Methylorubrum extorquens: one gene and its partner. The protein of the gene in region 2 interacts with the protein of the main gene of each other region in a pairwise test. Links are inferred from orthologs where the notes say so. Each region holds a gene or a part of one and is shown on either strand. Other genes may lie near its edges. The genes, in order: J2W78_RS21240 and ndk.

Region 1 (3,026 bases), 500 kb from region 2 along the record:
TCTCGCGGTGGTCCGGCCCGACGTGCTCTTGCCGACCAACGGGCTGACGCTCGCCATCCTGCGGGACCAGGCGATGATCATCGCCTCGCCCTCCCAATCCGGTATCAAGAGCTTCCCGAAGCTCGCCGGAAAGCGGCTCGGTATCGCCGCACACCGCGATGCCGACTTCTCCCTCCTGAACAACATCCTCGGCTATCACGGCCTTGCCCTCGACACGCAGCCAGCCGGCGGGCCGGTGCGCGAGGGCACGGTCCATCTCGTCCGGATCGACCAGGACGCCGTCGCCGCTGCCTTCAGGGACAAGCGCATCGACGCCTTCGTCAGCATCATCGCGTCCTCGGCCCCGAAGGCGCTGGCCCTGGTCGGCGCCGTGCGCTCGGTCGCCCGCAACGGCAAGGTCGAGTTCGTGGCGGTCGAGGATGACGGGGCGATCCTCGAGCGCTTCCCGCGGCTCCAGGCGGTGACGATCCCCGGCGGCCTGTTCGCGGGTGACCCGAAGCTGCCGTCCGATGACGTGAAGACCGTGGGGGCCTCCTACCGGCTGATGGCGCGCGCTTCCCTCGGTCGTGTCATCGCGGCCGATGTCACACAGCAGCTGTTCGAGAAGCGCACCGCCGCAGCCGTGAAGACGGATGCCGCAGAGTACGTGCAGGCACCGGCCTACGACACGACGGCGGCAGCGACGAGCGCACGCATTCCGATCCATCCCGGCGCGATCGACTACTACGAGCGCGAGCAGCACGGCTTCGTCGATCGCTACGGCGACACGCTCTATCTGCTGGGCGCCCTGGCCGGCGGCCTGTTCTCGGCACTGGCCTGGCTGCGCCAGCGCCTGTCCAGCCTGCGCCGCGAGCGGATCGACGAGATCATCGACCGCTTGCTGGAGGTGACCGAGCAGGCACGCGCGCTGACCGATCCGGCCGCCATCGAGGCGCTCAATGTCGAGGTCGACCGGCTCGCCACGGAGGCGGTGCGCTATGCCCGGGAACGGGAGCCGAACGACCGGACGATGGCCGCGGTCTCGATCGCCATCGACACGGCGAAGGCGACGATCGCCGACTGCAGGAACCTCGCGGCCCCTTCCGAAGATCGGGCTTCGCCTCGGATCCTCAGACCGGTTCGCAGGCATGGACCGGACGCCTGACGGGGCCGGGGACCGCAGTCATATCAATTCCCACCCAGCCGCCAGTCGATCGGCGCGCGGCCCTGCGCTTCGAGCCACGCATTCGCCCGGTCGAACGGCCGCGAGCCCGGAAAGTCGCGGGCGCGGTTGAGCGGGGAGGGGTGGCCCGAGGCGATGATGCCGTGGTGGCGCGTGTCGATCAGCGCCTCGCGGGCGCGGGCCTGGGCGCCCCAGAGCAGGAACACCGCCGGCGCGTCGCGGGCCGAGACGGCTTTCACCGCCTCGTCGGTGAGCTGCGCCCAACCGAGCCGCAGATGCGCACCGGACTTGCCCGCTTCCACGGTGAGCGCCGAGTTGAGGAGCAGCACGCCGCGCTCCGCCCAGGGTGTCAGGTCGCCGGTGGAGAGGTCGGGCTTGGCGCCCTCGGGGGCGAGTTCCGCCAGGATCACCTTGAGCGAGGCCGGCAGGCGGCGTCCGCCGACATAGGAGAAGGCGAGCCCGTTGGCGTCGCCCGGTGTCGGATAAGGGTCCTGGCCGAGGATCACCGCCTTCACCGCGGGAAGGGGCGTCAGCGTCAGGGCCCGGAAGATCGCGGCGGGTTCCGGCAACACCGTCGCCCCGGCCGCGACGCGCGCATCGACCTTTTGCGCGACCCGGTCCGCCGCGCCTTCCTTGAAGAAGGGCAGGTCGAGCCAGGGGGAGCCGCTGGCGCGGAACGCTTCGAGCGCCGCTTCGACGGGCCCGGTCACGCGAGCTTCGGTCATCCCGTTTGCCGTGAAGAGGTCGGCCATGGAAAATTCCGCTCATCGTTAGGGAAAGGCTTCAGCCGAAGCCATCCAGCGGCGCGACCGTTCCGGACGAACCGCGATCCTCGATCGCTTCGGCTCGCCCCGCGATGACGACGAGCGGGCGGGCAGGGCCGGGCGATCGGGTTCAGAGCACCCGAATCCGCCCGCCGGTTTCGGCCGGCAGCGGCGCGCGGGCGCGGATATAGGCCATCACCTCGTTGGCGAGGAGCCTGCCGTCGGTGCCGCCGATCAGGACGCGGCCCTTGGCCAGCATCCCGTAATCGTTGCCGCCGCGCAGCATGAAGTCGTTGGCCGCCACGCGGTAGGTGCGGGCGTCGTCGAGGGGTGCGCCGTCGACCATCGCGGCCACGACGCGTCGGCCGGGCGGCGCATTCGGGTCGAGCGTCACCACCATTCCGGAGAGTTGCAGGAACCGGCCCGAGGCGCGGCCGAGATCGCGAAACCCGTTCTCCAGGGCCTCGCGCAGGGTCGCCCCGTCGATCGCCACGAGCACGGTGGTGTTGCCGAAGGGGAGTTCGCTGAGGATGTCGCGCCGGGTGAGCACCGTGCCGGCCGGGTAGAGCCGGTCGCCGCGGATGCCGCCGCCGTTCATCAGGCCGATCTCGGCGCCGGTGCCCGCCCGCACCGCGTCGGCGACGAGATCGCCGAAGCTCGCCTCCCGCACCCGCACCGAGGCGATCCGGCTGTCGAGCGCGCCCTGCGTCGTGCCGATCACGACGTCGAGTTCCCGCGATAGCTCGCCCCCGAGCCGGCGCACGACGGCGAGCGTTTCCGGATCGGGCGTCACATCGGCGGTGTCGTGGATGCGGAAGGCGGCACGCCAGCGCACGGGCCCGTCGCCTGTCCCCGTGACGAAGACATCGACCGCGGTGACGTAATGCGCGTCGTGGCTCGACTCGACCATCACCGCCTGCCCGTCGTCGCGCACGACGAGGTCGTGGTCGTGGCCCGAAAGCAGGATATCGACGAGGCGCGCCCGCACGATCGCGTCGTCGGTCACTCGCGCGGTGTGGGCGATCCCGACGATCATCTGAGCACCCGCCTTGCGCAGGGCGTCCGCCTCGCGCGCCAGGGTCTCGATCTCGGGGCCGAAG
Region 2 (3,090 bases):
CATCGAGTTCGCCGACGAGACGTTCGCGGAAGCCCTGAAGGCGCGATGTCCCGACCTGAACCGGACCGAGAGCGGAGGCGGCCTGACCCGCCTCGTGCTCTGGTCGATCGCGGCGGGCGTCTCCGTGCTGCTGACGGCCGTTTACGGTGTGCCGGCGGCCTCGAACCTGCTCGCCCCCTTGGTCCCGCGGGCGATCGAAGCGCAACTCGGACGCAGCGTCGATACTCAGATCGTCGGCTTGCTCGGCGACCCGCCGCTCTGCAACGATTCGGCGGCGCGGACAGTGCTCGATCGGCTGACGGCACGGCTTGCCGAGGGCATGGCGCTGCCGGAGACTCCGCAGGTCACCGTGCGCCGTCACACGGTTGCCAACGCGCTCGCCCTTCCGGGCGGACGGGTGATCCTGCTCTCGGACATCATCGCCAAGGCCAAGAACGGCGATGAGCTGGCCGGCATCCTTGCGCACGAGTTCGGCCACGTCGCCGCCCGCGATCCGATGCGCTCGGTGATCACGGCCGGCGGCACCTCGTTCCTGCTGAGTCTCGTGCTCGGCGATCTCACCGGCTCGACGGTGCTGGTAACGATCGGGCAGGCCGCGATCTCGGCGAATTACTCACGCGACGCGGAGCGAACGGCGGATGCCTACGCGGTGACGGCGGTGAAGCGGGCCGGCGGGGACGGGGCCGCGCTCGCCGCGATCCTGGAGCGCATCACCGACGCGGATGACGAGAAGCCGGACGCGACCTCGTTCCTGCGCTCCCATCCGGTCACGGCAGAGCGGTCCGCGCGGATCCGGTCTTTGGCAGGGCAGAAACCGGCCGGCCCCGGCATCCTGTCCGAGGCCGAGTGGAAGAGCCTCCAGGGCATCTGCCCGAAGCCGGCCAAACCGGAGAAGCCGAAGCCGGACGACGGGGATACCACGGCGCCGACCGAGAAGCTGTAGATTCCGGCTCCGAAAGACCGGGAGCTATCAAAGGTGCGGGTTCGAGCCCTGCATCTCTCGAAGGGACGGCGCTCAGCGCCGTCCCTCATCCGATCAGACCGGACGCGGCAGCTTGCAGCTATCGAGCGCGTTCAGCGCCTTGGCGCGCGCGCTGTCGTTGAAGTAGCCGGTGGTGCGGTAGGAAGCGATCTCGTCCTTGTCGAGGGCGGAGAGCGTGCGCTCGGCATAGCAGCCGCAGGGCGCGGCGAGCGCGTCTTCGGGAACCTTCTGGAACCGGGCCTGGGTGACGGTGCAGGCGTGGCGCACGCGGCCGGTCAGGTTGGTCTTGGTCGCGGTCTTCAGCGTCGGATCGGGCACATAGCCTTCGAGCGAGGTGTACTGCGTCGAGCGGCCGGCGGTGTTGCAGGCGGCGAGCAGGGACACGAGGCCGGCCGCGACGAGCAGGCGGCCGGTGCGCGAAAACGTGAGGCGCATGGGAGCGAAAATCCGAAGAGAGACGGGAAATCGTCGATCGATTCCGTTCTTCGGGCCGCTCGCCCTGCACCGCTAGGGCAGGAGAGTCACACTCGGCCGGATTGCGCCGGGAAGGTCAGCCCCGCGCAAGCGCGAGCGTGTTTCTCGCCGGCCCTGTTACGAAGGCCGGCGAGAACCATGCTTTAGGCGGCGATGTCGGCGTCGTTGAAGAACTGCGCGATCTCGAGCCGGGCGTTGTCGGCGCTGTCGGAGCCGTGAACGGTGTTCTCGCCGACCGACTCGGCGAACTGCTTGCGGATGGTGCCGTCGGCGGCCTGGGCCGGGTTCGTGGCGCCCATGACTTCGCGGTACTTGGCGACGGCGTTCTCGCCTTCCAGCACCTGCACGACCACGGGGCCCGAGGTCATGAACTCGACCAGCTCACCGAAGAACGGGCGCTCCTTGTGCACCTCGTAGAATTTCTCCGCCTGCTCGCGGGTCATGCGGATGCGGCGCTGGCCGACGATGCGCAGGCCGGCGGCCTCGATCACGGCGTTGACCGCGCCGGTGAGGTTGCGGCGCGTCGCGTCGGGCTTGAGGATGGAGAAGGTGCGCTCGTTGGCCATGGTCCGGTCCGGTTCGTTGGAGAAAGGGGTCGCGCGACGCGCTGAAGGAGGGCGGGCTCGAAAGCCACCCGAGAGATCGACCGCGTCGGCAGTCGACGGCCCGGCTGGCGCCCGGCGCGCCGGGCTTATAGCGGTGGACCGGTAGGCCCTCAACCACCGTCAACCCGCTGACAGGCAACGGATGCCCATGCGAGCGGAATCACGGCAAGCTCGGCCTTTTTCGGCTCCGCCATGGCTTTAGCGCAACACCGCCGAAAAATCGCCGGATTGCAGCGGCTCAATGGGTGGACGGTTCGCCTGCCCCCGCTCGCTGCCGGGGCGACCCTTCCTCCGCAAGCCTCAGCCCATCTTTGGGCCCAGCCTCAGGAGCCATTCATGCGTATCGCTCTCGGTCTCGCCGCCCTCCTGGCTTCGAACGCCGCCTTCGCCGCCCCCAAAGACCTCTCCGGAACGTGGCTGACGGGGGACGGACGCGCGAAGATCCGCATCGACCGCTGCGGGCCGAGCGGCGGCAACGCCTGCGGCAAGGTGGTGTGGCTAAAATCTCCGACCGATGACGCCGGGGCGCCGCGCAACGATGTGAAGAACCCCGATCCGAAGAAGCGGGCACGCCCGATCATCGGGCTGACGCTCCTCGAAAACCTCAAGCCGGAAGATGCGGGTTTTGCCGGCGAGATCTACAACGCCGACGAGGGCAAGATCTATCAGGTCAGCCTGGAGCGCGAAAGCGAGGGCGAACTGAGCGTTCAGGGCTGCATGCTCAAGGTGCTGTGCGGCTCGCAGACTTGGACCCGCGTGCCGGACGTGAACCAGCAGGCCGCCGCGACCCCTGCGAAAACCGTCGCGAAGCCGGCCCCGGCCAAGGTACCGGCCGCTCCCGCGGAGTGATGCTCGCCGAACATTTTTAGGGAAAAAGGGGCGCGCCTTTGCTGGCGCGCCCTGAAGTTCGACAAACCTGATGGGGATCAAGTCCGCTCAAAAGTTAGCGTGACGGTGCAATGCAGCAAGCACCCGTAGGCACTTATTTGTCTTTTTGGGACCGCTTACGTGCGATCGTCCCGGCTTCGC

The links.
Region 1: the proteins of ndk (region 2) and J2W78_RS21240 interact in binary tests that used the Escherichia coli proteins (3 or more experiments, as listed by UniProt). The link is inferred for Methylorubrum extorquens from one-to-one orthologs.

Annotation. Positions count from the first base shown.
Region 1 is NZ_JALJXF010000001.1:4,545,719-4,548,744, forward strand. The notes cover bases 21-2,734. They hold J2W78_RS21240 (uracil-DNA glycosylase), read right to left. Parts: upstream 1,873-2,734; coding sequence 1,168-1,872; downstream 21-1,167. Other genes in these bases: J2W78_RS21235 (TAXI family TRAP transporter solute-binding subunit), read left to right, coding at 21-1,144; J2W78_RS21245 (bifunctional metallophosphatase/5'-nucleotidase), read right to left, coding at 2,057-2,734. Outside these bases: more of J2W78_RS21235, read left to right, coding at 1-20; more of J2W78_RS21245, read right to left, coding at 2,735-3,026. UniProt on the Escherichia coli protein: Excises uracil residues from the DNA which can arise as a result of misincorporation of dUMP residues by DNA polymerase or due to deamination of cytosine.
Region 2 is NZ_JALJXF010000001.1:4,044,535-4,047,624, forward strand. Bases 312-3,089 are described here. They hold ndk (nucleoside-diphosphate kinase), read right to left. Parts: upstream 2,023-3,089; coding sequence 1,600-2,022; downstream 312-1,599. Other genes in these bases: J2W78_RS18905 (M48 family metallopeptidase), read left to right, coding at 312-943; J2W78_RS18910 (hypothetical protein), read right to left, coding at 1,037-1,417; J2W78_RS18920 (DUF2147 domain-containing protein), read left to right, coding at 2,398-2,910. In the rest of the region: more of J2W78_RS18905, read left to right, coding at 1-311. UniProt on the Escherichia coli protein: Major role in the synthesis of nucleoside triphosphates other than ATP. The ATP gamma phosphate is transferred to the NDP beta phosphate via a ping-pong mechanism, using a phosphorylated active-site intermediate.